One region of the Serratia sp. Ae19-1 genome, then DNA from elsewhere that is predicted to be linked to it. Evidence: predicted binding sites of a transcription regulator. Region 1 holds the regulator's gene; each other region holds the start of a gene.
The links. Region 1 encodes sigma-54, which starts transcription at its own class of promoters, with help from an activator protein. Its sites were predicted from a motif close to GTTGGCACANNTTTCGCTNT; they were not measured.
Positions count from the first base shown of each region.

Region 2: the regulator sigma-54 is predicted to act here: its motif matches at 1,716-1,735, upstream of glnK (P-II family nitrogen regulator).
Region 3: the regulator sigma-54 is predicted to act here: its motif matches at 2,344-2,363, upstream of glnA (glutamate--ammonia ligase).

Region 1 is NZ_JBCHWD010000002.1:114,433-120,078, forward strand. Features, by position in the region: gene kdsD (arabinose-5-phosphate isomerase KdsD) at 1-27, shown strand, start outside; gene kdsC (3-deoxy-manno-octulosonate-8-phosphatase KdsC) at 45-599, shown strand; gene lptC (LPS export ABC transporter periplasmic protein LptC) at 596-1,174, shown strand; gene lptA (lipopolysaccharide ABC transporter substrate-binding protein LptA) at 1,143-1,682, shown strand; gene lptB (LPS export ABC transporter ATP-binding protein) at 1,689-2,414, shown strand; gene rpoN (RNA polymerase factor sigma-54) at 2,467-3,900, shown strand; gene hpf (ribosome hibernation promoting factor) at 3,924-4,211, shown strand; gene ptsN (PTS IIA-like nitrogen regulatory protein PtsN) at 4,367-4,828, shown strand; gene rapZ (RNase adapter RapZ) at 4,956-5,646, shown strand, end outside.
Region 2 is NZ_JBCHWD010000001.1:184,503-190,148, forward strand. Features, by position in the region: gene smdB (multidrug efflux ABC transporter permease/ATP-binding subunit SmdB) at 1-1,507, shown strand, start outside; gene glnK (P-II family nitrogen regulator) at 1,786-2,124, shown strand; gene amtB (ammonium transporter AmtB) at 2,161-3,447, shown strand; gene tesB (acyl-CoA thioesterase II) at 3,543-4,406, opposite strand; gene AAIE04_RS00960 (YbaY family lipoprotein) at 4,638-5,129, shown strand; gene AAIE04_RS00965 (MGMT family protein) at 5,194-5,508, opposite strand.
Region 3 is NZ_JBCHWD010000002.1:631,453-637,098, reverse strand. Features, by position in the region: gene yihX (glucose-1-phosphatase) at 1-82, opposite strand, end outside; gene typA (ribosome-dependent GTPase TypA) at 249-2,072, opposite strand; gene glnA (glutamate--ammonia ligase) at 2,443-3,852, shown strand; gene glnL (nitrogen regulation protein NR(II)) at 4,046-5,095, shown strand; gene glnG (nitrogen regulation protein NR(I)) at 5,104-5,646, shown strand, end outside.

The sequences.
Region 1 (5,646 bases):
GACATGCTGCGCGCCGGCGTCGTTTAATTAAGGAATAGAACGGAATGGGTATGGTAGAAACCTGCTACGGGCCGGTAGAACAAGAGGTTATGGCGCGTGCCGGGAACATCCGCCTGTTGATTTGCGACGTTGACGGCGTGCTGTCGGACGGCCTGATCTTCATGGGCAACAACGGTGAAGAATTGAAGGCGTTCAACGTGCGCGACGGCTACGGCATCCGCTGCTTGAAAACCTCGGACATCGAGGTGGCGATCATCACCGGTCGTTCCGCCAAGCTGCTGGAAGACCGCGCGCAGACGCTCGGTATCACCCATCTGTATCAGGGGCAATCCGATAAGCTTTTGGCCTTCCGCGAACTGTTGGATACACTGTCGTTAACGGCGGATCAGGTCGCCTATATCGGCGATGACCTGATCGACTGGCCGGTGATGGCGCAGGTCGGGCTGGCGGTCGCGGTGGCGGACGCCCACCCGCTGCTGACGCCGCGCGCTCACTATGTCACCCGCATTGCCGGCGGCCGCGGCGCGGTGCGCGAACTGTGCGACATCATTCTTTTGGCTCAAAATAAGCTGGAGGACGCCAAAGGGCTGTCGATATGAGTAAAACCAAACTGTGGATCACCATCCTGTTGACGGTGATCGTTCTGGCGCTGATCGGCTGGAACATGACGGACTTCAGCGACGACACCGCGCCTGGCCCGGCCAACGATCAGGATCCGACCTACCAGAGCCAGCACACGGTCACCGTGGTGTACAACCCGGCCGGCAAGCTGAATTACAAGCTGGTGGCGGAAGACGTGAAGTATTACACCGCCGGCGAGCTGAGCTGGTTCACCCAGCCGGTGATGACGCTGTTCGATGAGAATGCGGTGGCCACCTGGTCAGTTCGCTCCGATCGCGCCAAACTGACAAAAGACCGGATGCTGTATCTGTATGGTCACGTCGAGGTAAACAGCCTGACTACCACCTCGCAGCTGGAAAAAATTAAGACGGACAACGCTCAGGTAAACCTGGTCACCCAAGACGTCACCTCCGATGACGAAGTCACGCTTTACGGGACCAATTTTACCTCTAACGGCATGAAAATGCGTGGGAACCTGCGGACCAAAACCGCTGAGCTGATTGATAAGGTTAAGACCAACTATGAAATCCAGAACCAAAAACCAACTCCGTAATCTGTTGATCGGCAGCTTAGTTTTGGCCGCCAGCGCCCCTGCTCTGGCGCTGAAATCCGACTCCAGCCAGCCGGTCAGCATCGACTCGCTCAAGCAGTCGTTGGACATGCAAAGCAACGTCAGCACCTTCACTGACAACGTGGTGATCAAACAGGGCACCATCGATATCCGCGCCGACAAGGTGGTGGTCACCCGTCCGGGCGGAGATCAGAATAAGACCTATATTGAAGCGTTCGGCAACCCGGTAACCTTCTACCAGATGCAGGACAGCGGCAAACCGGTCAAAGGCCACGCGCAGAAAGTGCGTTACGACGTGGCGACCCAGCTGGTGACCCTGACGGGCAACGCCTATCTGGAGCAGCTCGACAGCAACGTGAAAGGCGATCGCATCACCTATCTGGTGCAACAGCAGCAAATGCAGGCGTTTAGCGACAAAGGCAAACGCGTGACAACGGTTCTGGTACCGTCGCAGTTGCAAGACAAAAACGGGCAAAAAAAGAGTAACTAATCACTTATGGCAACACTCATCGCAGAAAACCTGGCGAAAGCCTACAAGGGCCGTAAAGTTGTCGAAGACGTCAGCCTGAAAGTGAAATCCGGCGAGATCGTCGGCCTGCTCGGGCCGAACGGCGCCGGTAAAACCACCACCTTCTACATGGTGGTCGGCATCGTGCCGCGCGACGCCGGGCGCATCGTGATCGACGAAGAAGACATCAGCCTGCTGCCGCTGCACGCCCGCGCGCGCCGCGGCATCGGTTACCTGCCGCAGGAAGCGTCGATCTTCCGCCGTCTGAGCGTGTACGACAACCTGATGGCGGTGCTGGAGATCCGTCCCGATCTCACCAGCGAGCAGCGCGAGGACCGCGCCAAGGAGCTGATGGAAGAGTTCCATATCTCCCATCTGCGCGACAGCCTCGGCCAGGCGCTGTCCGGCGGTGAACGCCGCCGCGTCGAAATCGCCCGCGCGCTGGCGGCCAACCCGAAATTCATTCTGCTGGACGAACCCTTCGCCGGGGTGGATCCGATTTCCGTTATCGATATCAAGAAAATCATCGAGCACCTGCGTGACAGCGGCCTGGGCGTGCTGATCACCGACCACAACGTGCGCGAAACGCTGGACGTGTGTGAACGCGCCTATATCGTCAGCCAGGGCAAACTGATTGCCCACGGCACGCCGGATGCTATTCTGGCCGACGAGCAGGTAAAACGCGTTTATCTGGGCGAAGAATTCCGCCTCTGAGCGCCGGCGCGCCCTGTGGGGCGACACCGTTAACGGAAGTAGACAGAAGACTATGAAGCAAGGTTTGCAACTCAGGCTCAGCCAACAGCTGGCCATGACTCCTCAGCTCCAGCAGGCGATCCGCCTGCTGCAGTTGTCCACGCTTGAGCTTCAGCAAGAGATCCAGCTGGCGCTAGAGAGCAATCCGTTGCTTGAACAGACCGATCTGCACGACGAAATCGACGCCAAAGAAACCCAGGATACCGAGGGGCTCGATACCCGCGAGGCGTTGGAACAGAAAGACATGCCGGAAGAGCTGCCGCTGGACGCCACCTGGGATGAAATCTACACCGCCGGCACCCCGTCCGGAACCGGCACCGACTACAGCGACGATGAGCTGCCGGTCTATCAGGGCGAGACCACCCAAACGCTGCAGGATTACCTGATGTGGCAGGTGGATCTGACGCCGTTTTCCGATACCGACGCCGCCATCGCCACCTCCATCGTCGACGCGGTGGACGACACCGGCTACCTCACCGTCCCGCTGGAAGACATTCTGGAAAGCCTGGGCGACGAGAACGTGACCCTCGAGGAAGTCGAGGCGGTGTTGAAGCGCGTGCAGCGTTTCGATCCGATCGGCGTCGCCGCGCGCGATCTGCGCGATTGCCTGCTGGTGCAGCTCTCCCAATACGCCAAAGACACCCCTTATCTGACCGAAGCCCGGCTGATCATCAGCGAGCATCTGGATCTGTTGGCCAACCACGACTTTCGCAGCCTGATGCGATCAACCCGGCTAAAAGAAGATACACTGAAAGAAGCGATGCTGCTGATTCAGTCGCTCGATCCGCGCCCGGGGCAGTCTATCAATACCGGCGAATCGGAATACGTGATTCCGGACGTGCTGGTGCGCAAGACGCAGAACAAGTGGACAGTGGAGCTCAACGGCGACAGCGTGCCGCGTTTGAAGATCAACCAGCAGTACGCCGCGCTGGGCAACAGCGCCCGCAGCGAAGCCGACGGCCAGTTTATCCGCAGCAACCTGCAGGAAGCCAAGTGGCTGATTAAAAGCCTGGAGAGCCGCAACGAAACCTTGCTGAAGGTCACCCGCTGCATCGTCAGCCAGCAGCAGGCGTTCTTCGAGCAGGGCGAAGAGTTTATGAAACCCATGGTGCTGGCGGATATCGCCCAGGCCGTGGAGATGCATGAATCGACGATCTCGCGCGTCACCACGCAGAAGTTTCTGCACAGCCCGCGCGGCATTTTCGAATTGAAATATTTCTTCTCCAGCCACGTGAATACCGACAGCGGCGGCGAAGCCTCCTCGACGGCGATCCGCGCGTTGGTGAAGAAATTGATTGCGGCGGAAAACCCCGCCAAACCACTCAGCGACAGCAAGCTGGCCACCCTGCTCTCCGATCAGGGGATTATCGTGGCGCGGCGCACCGTCGCCAAGTACCGAGAGTCTTTGTCCATCCCGCCGTCGAACCAACGCAAACAGTTGGTTTGACCTCTATTGAGAAGGAAGACACTATGCAGCTCAACATTACCGGACACCACATCGAAATCACCGATCCGTTGCGCGAGTTCGTGAACAACAAGTTCGCCAAACTCGAACAGTATTTTGATCGCATCAATCAGGTGTATGTTGTATTAAGTGTGGAAAAAGTGCAGCAAATTGCGGAAGCAACGGTGCACGTGAATGGAGGCGAGTTGCACGCCACCTCGGAAGACGAGAATATGTATGCCGCAATTGATACGCTGATCGACAAATTGGCACGTCAATTGAACAAACATAAAGACAAATTGAAGCAACACTGACACCCTAACCCATTCCATGAGGTTGCATACGTCGCAGCCTCGCCGTTCGGCGCGTGACCCGCATGGGTGACGCGCCGAACGGTAATCAGGGTTAAAACCGACGAAAAACCGCCTTGCCGGGTCCGCCCGGTGGCGCGGTTTTAAGTGAAGATGAGATGAACAACGAATATATGCAATTAAGCTCGGTGTTAAACATCGAGTGCACCAAAAGCTCGGTACACTGCACCAGCAAGAAGCGGGCTTTGGAAATTATCAGCGAACTGGCCGCCAAACAGCTCAATCTGCCTTCGCAGGTGGTGTTTGATGCGGTTCTCACCCGGGAGCGCATGGGCAGCACCGGTATCGGCAACGGTATCGCCATTCCCCACGGCAAACTGGAAGAGGACACACTGCGGGCCGTTGGCGTGTTTATCCGTCTCGACCAACCCATCGCTTTCGACGCCATCGACAATCAGCCGGTCGATCTGCTGTTCGCGCTGCTGGTGCCTGCCGATCAGTGCAAAACCCATTTGCATACCCTGTCGCTGGTCGCCAAACGCCTGGCCGACAAAACCGTATGCCGCCGCCTGCGCGCCGCGCAGAGCGACGAAGAACTTTACCAAATCATCACCGAGTGATGCCCGGCCGGCGTGACTTCCAGCCCGGATAACGATACTGTTTCACGATGATGGATCCGGCTGCGGCCGGAATAACAAAGTTTAACGGTGGCGATGAACGCCGCCGCGATGCCAGGGGAGTTGCCACATGGTGCTGATGATTGTCAGCGGCCGTTCCGGTTCCGGAAAATCCGTCGCCTTGCGGGCGCTGGAAGACATGGGTTTTTACTGCGTTGACAACCTGCCGGTGGTCCTGCTGCCGCAGCTCGCCAATACGCTGGCGGAACGCAATATTTCCGCGGCGGTCAGCATCGACGTGCGCAACATGCCGGAATCGCCGGAAGTGTTCGAATACGCGATGACTCAGCTCCCGGACAGCTTCTCGCCGCAGCTGCTGTTCCTCGACGCCGATCGCAACACGCTGATCCGCCGTTACAGCGACACCCGCCGCCTGCACCCGCTCTCCAGCAAAAACCTGTCGCTGGAAAGCGCGATCGACGAAGAGAGCGATCTGCTCGAACCGCTGCGCTCGCGGGCTGACCTGATTATCGACACCTCGGAAATGTCGGTGCACGAACTGGCCGAAATGCTGCGCACCCGCCTGCTCGGCAAGCGCGAGCGCGAACTGACCATGGTGTTCGAATCCTTCGGCTTCAAGCACGGCATTCCGATCGACGCCGACTACGTGTTTGACGTGCGCTTCCTGCCTAACCCGCACTGGGATCCGAAGCTGCGGCCGATGACCGGTCTGGACAAGCCGGTGGCGTCATTCCTCGATCGCCATACCGAAGTGCATAACTTCATCTACCAGACCCGCAGCTATCTGGAACAGTGGCTGC
Region 2 (5,646 bases), on a different contig from region 1:
GGCGGCGGTGGGCGTGGTGCAACGGCTGCGCACCGACGTGATGGACGCTGCGCTGCGCCAGCCGCTCAGCGCTTTCGACACGCAACCGGTCGGTCAATTGATCTCGCGCGTTACCAACGACACCGAAGTGATCAAGGATCTGTACGTGATGGTGGTCTCCACCGTGCTGAAAAGCGCCGCGTTGATCGGCACCATGCTGGTGGCGATGTTCAGTCTCGACTGGCGCATGGCGCTGGTGGCCATCTGCATCTTCCCTGCGGTGTTTGTGGTGATGGGCATCTATCAATACTACAGCACGCCGATCGTGCGCCGGGTACGCAGTTATCTGGCGGACATCAACGATGGCTTCAACGAAGTGATCAACGGCATGGGCGTGATTCAGCAGTTCCGCCAGCAGGTGCGCTTCGGTGAGCGCATGAGCGCCGCCAGCCAGTCGCACTACCTCGCGCGCATGCAGACTCTGCGGCTCGACGGTTTCCTGTTGCGGCCGCTGCTCAGCCTGTTTTCGGCGCTGGTGCTGTGCGGCTTGCTGATGTTGTTCGGCTTCAGCGGTGAAGGCGTGATTGGCGTCGGCGTACTCTACGCTTTCATCAACTACCTGGGGCGCTTGAACGAACCGCTGATCGAGCTGACGTCACAGCAGTCGATTCTGCAGCAAGCGGTGGTGGCCGGCGAACGTATTTTCGAACTGATGGATCGCAGCCAACAGAGTTACGGCGTCGACGATCGCCCGTTGGCCGGCGGACGCATCGACATCACCGACCTGAGCTTCGCCTACCGTGCGGACAAAAAGGTGCTGCAGCATATTTCGCTGGCGGTGCCTTCGCGCGGCTTTGTGGCGCTGGTCGGTCACACCGGCAGCGGCAAGAGCACGCTGGCCAACCTGCTGATGGGTTATTACCCGGTCAGCGAGGGGGAAGTGCGCCTCGACGGTCGCCCGCTTGCCAGCCTGTCGCATCGTACGCTGCGCCAGGGCGTGGCGATGGTGCAACAGGATCCGGTGGTGATCGCCGATTCGGTGCTGGCCAACGTGACGCTGGGGCGCAACATCGATGAAGAGGCCGTTTGGCGGGCGCTGGAAACGGTGCAGCTGGCGGATCTGGTGCGCGGCTTCCCGCAGGGGATCCATACCCGACTGGGGGAACAGGGCAATAACCTGTCGGTCGGGCAGAAACAGCTGCTGGCGATGGCGCGAGTATTGGTGCAGGCGCCGCAGATCCTGATCCTCGATGAGGCGACCGCCAATATTGACTCGGGCACTGAACAGGCGATTCAGCGGGCGCTGCGCGTGATCCGCGAGCACACTACGCTGGTGGTGATCGCCCACCGGCTGTCGACCATCGTCGACGCCGATTCCATTCTGGTGCTGCATCGCGGCCAGGCGGTGGAGCAGGGCAACCATCAGCAGCTGCTGGCGCAACAGGGACGCTACTACCAGATGTACCAACTGCAGCTGGCGGGCGAGCAGCTGGCGGAAGCGGTGCGTGAGGAGAGCCAACCCGCCTGAACATGGGCCGCGATCGCGGCCCATCTTTCTTCCTAACGCACCACCAGCAGGCAACTCGCCAGCGCCATGCCCTCTTTCTGCACTTTTTCGACGCGATGCGCACCAAATCAGTGCGCATTATTTAACCCATTCAAGGTATCGGTGCCGCGCTGCGTCGCGGCGGCACCCGCCTGCCCGCTAATCTGCTGAATCGCCATGGAAAATTAAATTTGGCACAGCCCTTGCTACATATGACGCGTACCAGGGGTGAGTTTGGGCTTAATTCGTGGAGGGGCAATATGAAGCTGGTGACCGTGGTAATCAAACCGTTCAAGTTGGAGGACGTGCGCGAGGCCCTGTCCTCCGTGGGCATTCAAGGGTTGACCGTAACCGAAGTGAAGGGCTTTGGCCGCCAGAAGGGGCATGCCGAGCTGTATCGCGGCGCCGAATATAACGTCAACTTCCTGCCCAAGGTCAAAATCGATATCGCCATCGCCGACGATCAGTTGGATGAAGTGGTTGATGTGATTAGCAAAGCCGCCTACACCGGCAAAATCGGCGACGGCAAAATTTTCGTTGCCGAGTTGCAACGCGTGATCCGCATTCGCACTGGCGAAACCGACGAATCGGCACTGTAACCGCGAACTCAGTTAAGTAATGGGGATGGATTGATAATGAAAAGACTGTTATCCATGTTGGGCCTGAGTTCGGTAACCCTGGTTCCTTCTTTGGCTCTGGCCGCCCCGGCGGTCGCCGATAAGGCCGACAACGCCTTTATGATGATCTGCACCGCTTTGGTGCTGTTCATGACGCTGCCGGGCATCGCGCTGTTTTACGGCGGCCTGCTGCGCGGCAAAAACGTGCTGTCGATGCTGACGCAGGTCACCGTTACCTTTGCGCTGGTCTGCGTGCTGTGGGTACTGTATGGCTACAGCCTGGCGTTCAGCGAGGGCAATGCGGTGTTCGGCGGGTTCGAAACCGCGATGCTGAAAGGCATCGGCATCGACAGCGTTACCGGCAGCATCAGCCAGATGATCCACGTCGCCTTCCAGGCCTCCTTCGCCTGCATTACCGTGGCGCTGGTGGTGGGGGGCTTCGCCGAGCGCATTCGCTTCTCGGCGGTGCTGATCTTCGCGATTGTGTGGTTCACCCTGTCTTATCTGCCGATCGCGCACATGGTGTGGGGCGGCGGCTACCTGGCCACCGACGGCGCATTGGACTTCGCCGGCGGCACCGTGGTGCACATTAACGCCGCCAGCGCCGGGCTGATCGGTGCCTACCTGATCGGCAAACGCGCCGGCTTCGGTAAAGAGGCGTTCAAACCGCACAACCTGCCGATGGTGTTTACCGGGGCGTCCATCCTGTATATCGGCTGGTTCGGCTTCAACGCCGGCTCCGCCAGCGCGGCTAACGGCATTGCGGCGCTGGCGTTCCTCAACACCGTCGTCGCCACCGCAGGCGCCATTCTGTCCTGGACCTTCGCCGAGTGGGTGTTGCGCGGCAAGCCTTCGCTGCTGGGCGCCTGCTCCGGCATGATCGCCGGACTGGTTGCGGTGACGCCGGCGGCGGGCACCGTGGGCGTGGGCGGGGCGTTGATCATCGGCCTGGTGGGCGGCGTCGCCGGCCTGTGGGGCGTGGTGACGCTGAAGAAATGGCTGAAGGTGGACGACACCTGCGACGTGTTCGGCGTGCACGGGGTGTGCGGAATCGTCGGCTGCCTGTTGACCGGCGTGTTCACCGCCTCTTCGCTGGGCGGCACCGGCTATGCCGAAGGGGTGACGATGGGCCATCAGGTCTGGATCCAGCTGGTGAGCGTGCTGATAACGTTGGTGTGGTCGAGCGTCGCCGCCTTTATCGCCTTCAAGATAGCGGGCGCCATGGTGGGGTTGAGAGTACCGGAAGAGCAGGAACGCGAAGGACTGGACGTCAACAGCCACGGCGAGAGCGCCTACAACCAGTAAGACTCGAAGCAGGGCGGTGCGCTAAACAGTAAAATAATGATGAAGCAAAAAGGGGCGATGGAAACATCGCCCCTTTCTTTATGTCATGCCGCGGTTCAAGCGTCGCGCTGGCGAATCACCCCTTCCTGCACGGTAGTGGCGACCAGCACGCCGTCGCGGGTGTAGATCTGGCCGCGCACGAAACCGCGTGCGCCGGAAGCGGAAGAGCTCTCCACCGCGTACAGCAGCCAGTCATCCATGCGGAACGGACGGTGGAACCACATCGAGTGATCGATGGTAGCAACCTGCATCCCCGGCTCGAGGAAGCCGACGCCGTGCGGCTGCAGCGCCGTCGGCAGGAAGTTAAAGTCCGACGCGTAGCCCAGCAGATATTGGTGGATGCATTGATCGTCCGGCATGCTGCCGTTGGCGCGGAACCACACGTAGCGATGCGGTTCCTCCACGCTGCCTTTCAACGGGTTGTGGAATTTTACCGGGCGCATTTCAAGCGGCTTCTGGCCGATAAATTTATCGCGCACTTTTTCCGGCAGCATATGCGCCAGCTTCTGGGCGATCTCTGATTCGGACAGCAGCCCTTCCGGCGGCGGCACGTCCGGCATCTGGTTCTGGTGTTCGAAACCTTCTTCCGGGCTCTGGAAGGAGGCGGTCATATAGAAGATGGGTTTGCCGTGCTGAATGGCGCTGACGCGGCGTGCGCTGAAGCTGTTGCCGTCGCGCAGGGTTTCCACATCGTAGACGATCGGCCTGCTGCTGTCGCCCGGACGCAGGAAGTAGCTGTGGAACGAATGCACGCTGCGCTCATCCGGCACCGTCTGTTTGGCGGCGTAGAGCGCCTGGCCAACCACCTGCCCGCCGAACACCTGGCGCAACCCCAGATCTTCACTCTGGCCGCGGAACAGCCCTTCTTCGATTTTCTCCAGATCCAGCAGATCGAGGAGGTTTTGCAATGCCTGGCTCATAAAATTGTTACCTTTCTAATAATCATTTTGTTCAGTGTGCGGAATATCACGGCGCGGCGTCAACATCCGGCGTTAAAGCGGTGATGAGAATGCTCTTAATAGTGAGCGTTTTCGGCGGGCTAAGTGATTAATAGGTGGGGCAAAGTGGATTTATCAGTGTTTTGTGCTAAGTTTAATGGGTGCGGTGGTTAAAGCCACCAACATGTTGATAATAAAAAAGGAGACCGATCCATGAAACTCTGGCAAATCGTAGGCGGTGCCGCGGCACTGACGATCACGCTGGCAGGATGCGCGCAAAAGAGTGCTGATGTGCCTACACAGACGGCCGGCAACCCGGCGGCTGCGCAAACGCAGATTCAGGGCCCGGCGGTGACAGGTTCGGTTAATATACGTCAGCGCATTGCGCTGCCGCCGGACGCCGTACTGACGGTCACCCTCTCTGACGCCTCGCTGGCGGATGCGCCGTCTAAAGTGATTGCACAGCGCGCGGTACGCACTGAAGGGCAACAGGCGCCGTTCAGCTTTACGCTGCCGTATAACCCGTCCGACATTCAACCGAATGCGCGCATCATTTTGAGCGCGGCGGTGACGGTCAACGGGCGACTGATGTTTATTACCGACACCATCCAGGAAGTGGTCAATCGCAACGGCACCCGTGCCGATCTGTTGCTGGTTCCGGTTCAGGGCGTGCCGATTCAGGCTGCGCCAACCGCCATGCAGTAATCTTACTGCAGTACAGCAAGATGAAATCAACAGCCTTTGCGCTTCGGCCAAAGGCTGTTTTGTTTTACCAGCGCCAGCCGTAGCGATCGAAATCGACCGTGCTGTGCGGGCCGAAAATGATGCCCTCCGCCAGCAAGGCCTGCCGCTGCCGTTGAAAATCCTCCCCCTGCTGCGAGATCTGGCCGTGCCGATTGATCACCCGGTGCCAGGGCAGGGTGCTGCCTTCCGGCAAACGGCGCAGTACGCCGCCGACCTGACGCGCGGCGCGCGGTGAACCGGCCAGCCGGGCGACTTCGCCGTAGGTGGTGACTTTGCCGTAAGGAATGGCGGCCACGACATGGAATACCCGCTGGCTGAAAGAAGCGTCTTCTGGTTGCATGTTGCTGTTCCTGCGCGAATCAAAATCCAGGCGAAGAGTGTGCCACAATGCAGGTGGGCAAGAAAACAGCGGTTGGCCCCGGTTGGCTTGCTATTTGGTGGGGCATCGCCGATAATGCCCACCGCTTCGGAGTACAGA
Region 3 (5,646 bases), 520 kb from region 1:
CGCTCAAATTGCTCCACACGCCCAGCACACGCTTGAAATCGATATCGACGATCACATTACCTAAATCAAAGATATACAGCATAGTCCTCTCCTGATGGGCCGGTGAGATTTCACTGTAGCGGGAAAAGGAACAGCTGAACAGGGAGCGAACGGAAAAGCGCATAGCGCGCCGCACAAACGGGGAACAACAGAGGAAAAAACTCAGGGCGCGAGAACCGCGCCCTAAGCATGGGACACTCAATCAGCGATTAAGCGTCTTTAGGACCGCGGCTGGCACGCTTACGATCGTTTTCCGTCAGGTGACGCTTACGGATACGGATCGAGGTCGGCGTCACTTCTACCAGTTCGTCGTCATCGATGAACTCCAGAGCTTGCTCCAGGGTCATTTTGATGGCTGGAACCAGGGTAGTCGCTTCGTCAGTACCGGAAGCACGCATGTTGGTCAGCTTCTTACCGGTCAGGCAGTTTACGGTCAGGTCGTTGGAACGTGAGTGAATACCGATGATCTGGCCTTCATACACTTCCGCACCGTGGCCCAGGAACAGCTTACCGCGATCCTGCAGGCCGAACAGCGCGAACGCAACCGCTTTGCCCTGGCCGTTGGAGATCAGCACGCCGTTCTGACGCTGGCCCACTTCGCCCGGACGCACGTCGTCGTAGTGGCTGAAGGTGGAGTACAGCAGACCGGTGCCCGAAGTCATGGTCATGAATTCGTTACGGAAGCCGATCAGACCGCGGCTTGGGATCACGTAGTCGAGACGCACACGGCCCTTACCGTCCGGATCCATGTTTTTCAGGTCGGCTTTACGCTCGCCCATCGCCTGCATCACGGAACCCTGATGCTGCTCTTCGATATCCAGCGTCACGTTCTCGAATGGCTCCTGCTTGCGGCCATCGATTTCGCGGAAGATAACTTTCGGACGGGAAACCGCCAGCTCGAAACCTTCACGACGCATGTTTTCGATCAGCACCGACAGGTGCAGCTCGCCACGACCGGATACGCGGAAAGCGTCCGCATCGTCGGTTTCTTCGACGCGCAGCGCCACGTTGTGCACCAGCTCTTTGTTCAGACGATCAAGGATCTGACGCGAGGTCACGTACTTACCTTCTTTACCGCAGAACGGCGAGGTGTTGACGTTGAAGAACATGGTTACGGTCGGTTCGTCGACGGACAGCGCCGGCAGCGCTTCTACGGCGTTGGTGTCGCAGATGGTGTCGGAGATGTTCAGCTCGCCCAGGCCGGTGATGGCGATGATGTCGCCCGCTTCCGCCAGGGTGCTGTCGATACGCTCCAGACCCAGGTGGCCCAGCACTTTGCCCACTTTACCGTTGCGAGTTTTGCCTTCGCTGTCGATGATGGTGACCTGCTGGTTCGGCTTCACTTTACCGCGCTTGATGCGGCCGATGCCGATAACGCCCAGGTAGTTGTTGTAGTCCAACTGGGAGATCTGCATCTGGAATGGCGCTTCCAGCTCAACCTGCGGCGCAGACACGTGGTCGACGATCGCCTGATACAGCGGGGTCATGTCTTCCGCCATGTCGGTGTGATCGACGCCGGCGATGCCGTTCAGCGCAGACGCATAAATGATCGGGAAGTCGAGCTGCTCGTCGGTCGCGTCGAGGTTCACGAACAGGTCGAACACCTGATCCACAACCCAGTCAGGACGCGCGCCTGGACGGTCAACCTTGTTGATGACCACGATCGGCTTCAGACCGTTGGCGAAGGCCTTCTTGGTCACGAAGCGGGTTTGCGGCATAGGGCCATCCATTGCATCCACAACCAGCAGCACCGAGTCAACCATCGACATCACGCGCTCTACCTCGCCGCCGAAGTCGGCGTGTCCTGGGGTATCCACGATGTTGATACGGTAACCGTTCCAATTAATGGCGGTGTTTTTTGCGAGGATGGTAATCCCACGCTCTTTCTCCAAATCGTTGGAGTCCATTACGCGTTCGGTGGCTTCCGCACGCTCTCCGAAAGTACCGGATTGTTGCAGCAGCTTATCAACCAGGGTGGTTTTACCATGGTCAACGTGGGCAATAATGGCGATGTTACGCAAATTTTCGATCACAGCTTTGCCTCGGGCATTAGAAATAGCGCGCTATTGTACACGTATTAAGCGAGGGACTAAACAAGATCACAACCATCTCTTATAAACAACCGCATACCGGTCAGTTTGTGATCCCTTTCACGGTGCAAAAAGCCGCAATCGTTGCACTTTTGCACCATTTCGGTGCCCACGCCCACCCCAATTGCACCATAATGGTGCAAATTATCGCTAATGGTGCATACTGTGGCTGGGTAAAACCCGCGCAGAAAGGCGATGAAAGCCTTTTTTAAAAGTTGGCACGCTTTTCGCTTTAGTCTTTTCAAGGCGAAAAAAAGCCAGTTCCACAGATTCGTTCCACGACGACGACAATGATAAACCGGGAGAGTTAAGTATGTCCGCTGAACACGTTTTGACGATGCTGAATGAGCATGAAGTGAAATTCGTAGACCTGCGTTTCACTGACACCAAGGGTAAGGAACAACACGTGACTATCCCGGCTCACCAGGTAAACGCCGACTTCTTCGAAGAAGGTAAAATGTTTGACGGCTCCTCTATCGGTGGTTGGAAGGGCATCAACGAATCTGACATGGTACTGATGCCGGACGCCAGCACGGCGGTTCTGGATCCGTTCTTCGAAGAACCTACGCTGATCATTCGCTGCGACATTCTCGAGCCGGGCACCATGCAAGGCTACGATCGCGACCCGCGCTCCATCTCTAAACGCGCCGAAGACTTCCTGCGCTCTTCCGGCATCGCGGACACCGTGCTGTTCGGGCCAGAGCCTGAATTCTTCCTGTTCGACGACATCCGCTTCGGCAGCAGCATCCGCGGTTCCCACGTGGCCATCGACGACATCGAAGGCGCCTGGAACTCCGGCACAAAATACGACGGCGGCAACAAAGGCCACCGTCCGGCGGTGAAAGGCGGTTACTTCCCGGTTCCACCGGTCGACTCTTCGCAGGATCTGCGTTCTACCATGTGTCTGACCATGGAAGAGATGGGCCTGGTGGTTGAAGCGCACCACCACGAAGTGGCGACCGCCGGTCAGAACGAAGTGGCAACCCGCTTCAACACCATGACCAAGAAAGCCGACGAAATTCAGATCTACAAATACGTGGTGCACAACGTAGCGCACGCCTTCGGCAAAACCGCGACCTTCATGCCGAAGCCAATGTTCGGCGACAACGGTTCCGGCATGCACTGCCACATGTCGCTGTCCAAGAACGGTACCAACCTGTTCGCCGGCGACAAATACGGCGGCCTGTCTGAAACCGCGCTGTTCTACATCGGCGGCATCATCAAGCACGCCAAAGCGATCAACGCCCTGGCCAACCCGACCACCAACTCCTACAAACGTCTGGTGCCGGGTTACGAAGCGCCGGTGATGCTGGCTTACTCCGCCCGTAACCGCTCTGCGTCTATCCGCATTCCAGTGGTTTCCAGCCCGAAAGCGCGCCGCATCGAAGCTCGCTTCCCGGATCCGGCGGCTAACCCATACCTGTGCTTCGCCGCACTGCTGATGGCCGGCCTGGACGGCATCATCAACAAGATCCACCCTGGCGACGCCATGGACAAAAACCTGTACGACCTGCCGCCGGAAGAAGAAGCCGAGATCCCAAAAGTGGCCGGCTCGCTGGACGAGGCGATGGCCGCACTGAACGAAGACCGCGAGTTCCTGACCCGCGGCGGCGTGTTCACCGACGATGCGATCGATGCCTACATCGAACTGCGCAAAGAAGAGATGGACCGCGTTCGCATGACGCCACACCCGGTTGAGTTCGAACTGTACTACAGCGTCTAAGCCCGACCCGCGCCGTCTGCAGAGGCGGACGGCGCCCACATTTTTGTTATCGCTTTTTTGTTGCCGTGGAAACTTTCAGCCCATCTTCGGATGGGTTTTTTTCTCCACCGTATTTTCTGCAAAACTATTCCATACCGCGCCGATCCCGGATGGAGTAGGATAGATGCACTAAAAAGGTGCAGGAGTCTGCTGTATGGCAACTGGCAAGCTGCCCGATGCTGGGCAGATCCTCAATTCACTCATCAACAGCATCCTGCTGTTGGATGACTCACTGGCGGTTCACTACGCCAACCCGGCGGCACAGCAGTTGCTGGCGCAAAGCTCCCGCAAGCTGTTCGGCACCCCGCTGCCCGATTTGCTCGGTTATTTTTCGCTGAACGTCTCGTTGATGCGTGAAAGCCTGCGCGCCGGTCAGGGCTTCACCGACAATGAAGTGACCCTGGTGGTCGACGGCCGCGCGCATATCCTTTCCCTGACCGCTCAGGCTCTGCCGGAAGGCTATATCCTGGTCGAGCTGGCGCCGATGGACAATCAGCGCCGCCTGAGCCAGGAACAGTTGCAGCATGCCCAACAGGTGGCGGCCCGCGATCTGGTGCGCGGTTTGGCGCACGAAATTAAAAATCCGCTGGGCGGCCTGCGCGGCGCGGCGCAGCTGCTGGCCAAGGCGCTGCCCGATCCGGCGCTAACCGAGTACACCAAGGTGATCATCGAGCAAGCCGATCGGCTGCGCAATCTGGTGGATCGCCTGCTCGGGCCACAGCGGCCCGGCCAGCACATCACCCAAAGCATCCATCAGGTCGCGGAGCGCGTCTGCCAGCTGGTATCGCTGGAAATGCCGGATAACGTCACGCTGGTGCGCGACTACGATCCGAGCCTGCCGGAAATGGCCCACGACCCGGATCAGATAGAACAGGTGCTGCTGAACATCACTCGCAACGCGCTGCAGGCGCTGGGTGAAGCGGGCGGCACCATCACGCTGCGCACCCGCACCGCGTTTCAGATCACGTTGCACGGCACCCGCTACCGCCTGGCGGCGCGCATCGACGTCGAAGACGACGGCCCCGGCGTACCGGCGCAGCTGCAGGACACGCTGTTCTACCCGATGGTCAGCGGCCGTGAAGGCGGTACCGGCCTGGGATTATCCATCGCCCGCAATCTTATCGATCAGCATTGCGGAAAAATTGAATTCAACAGTTGGCCAGGTCATACCGAATTCTCGGTTTACCTGCCCATTCGTCAGTGAGGTTTGCTATGCAACGAGGGATAGTCTGGATCGTCGATGACGATAGCTCCATCCGCTGGGTGCTTGAGCGCGCGCTCACCGGCGCGGGCCTGAGCTGCGCCACCTTCGAAGGCGGCAATGACGTGCTGGAAGCCTTGGCCACGCAAACCCCCGACGTGCTGCTGTCCGATATCCGCATGCCGGGTATCGATGGCCTGGCGCTGCTCAAACAGATCAAACAGCGCCATCCGATGCTGCCGGTGATCATCATGACCGCGCATTCGGATCTGGACGCCGCCGTCAGCGCCTATCAGCAAGGGGCCTTCGACTACCTGCCGAAGCCGTTCGACATCGACGAAGCGGTGGCGCTGGTCGAGCGCGCCATCAGCCATTATCAGGAGCAGCAGCAGCCGGTGCGCAACCAGCCGGCCAGCGATCCGGCGGCGGACATCATCGGCGAAGCGCCGGCGATGCAGGACGTGTTTCGCATCATCGGCCGGCTGTCGCGTTCGTCGATCAGCGTACTGATCAACGGCGAATCCGGCACCGGCAAGGAACTGGTGGCGCATGCG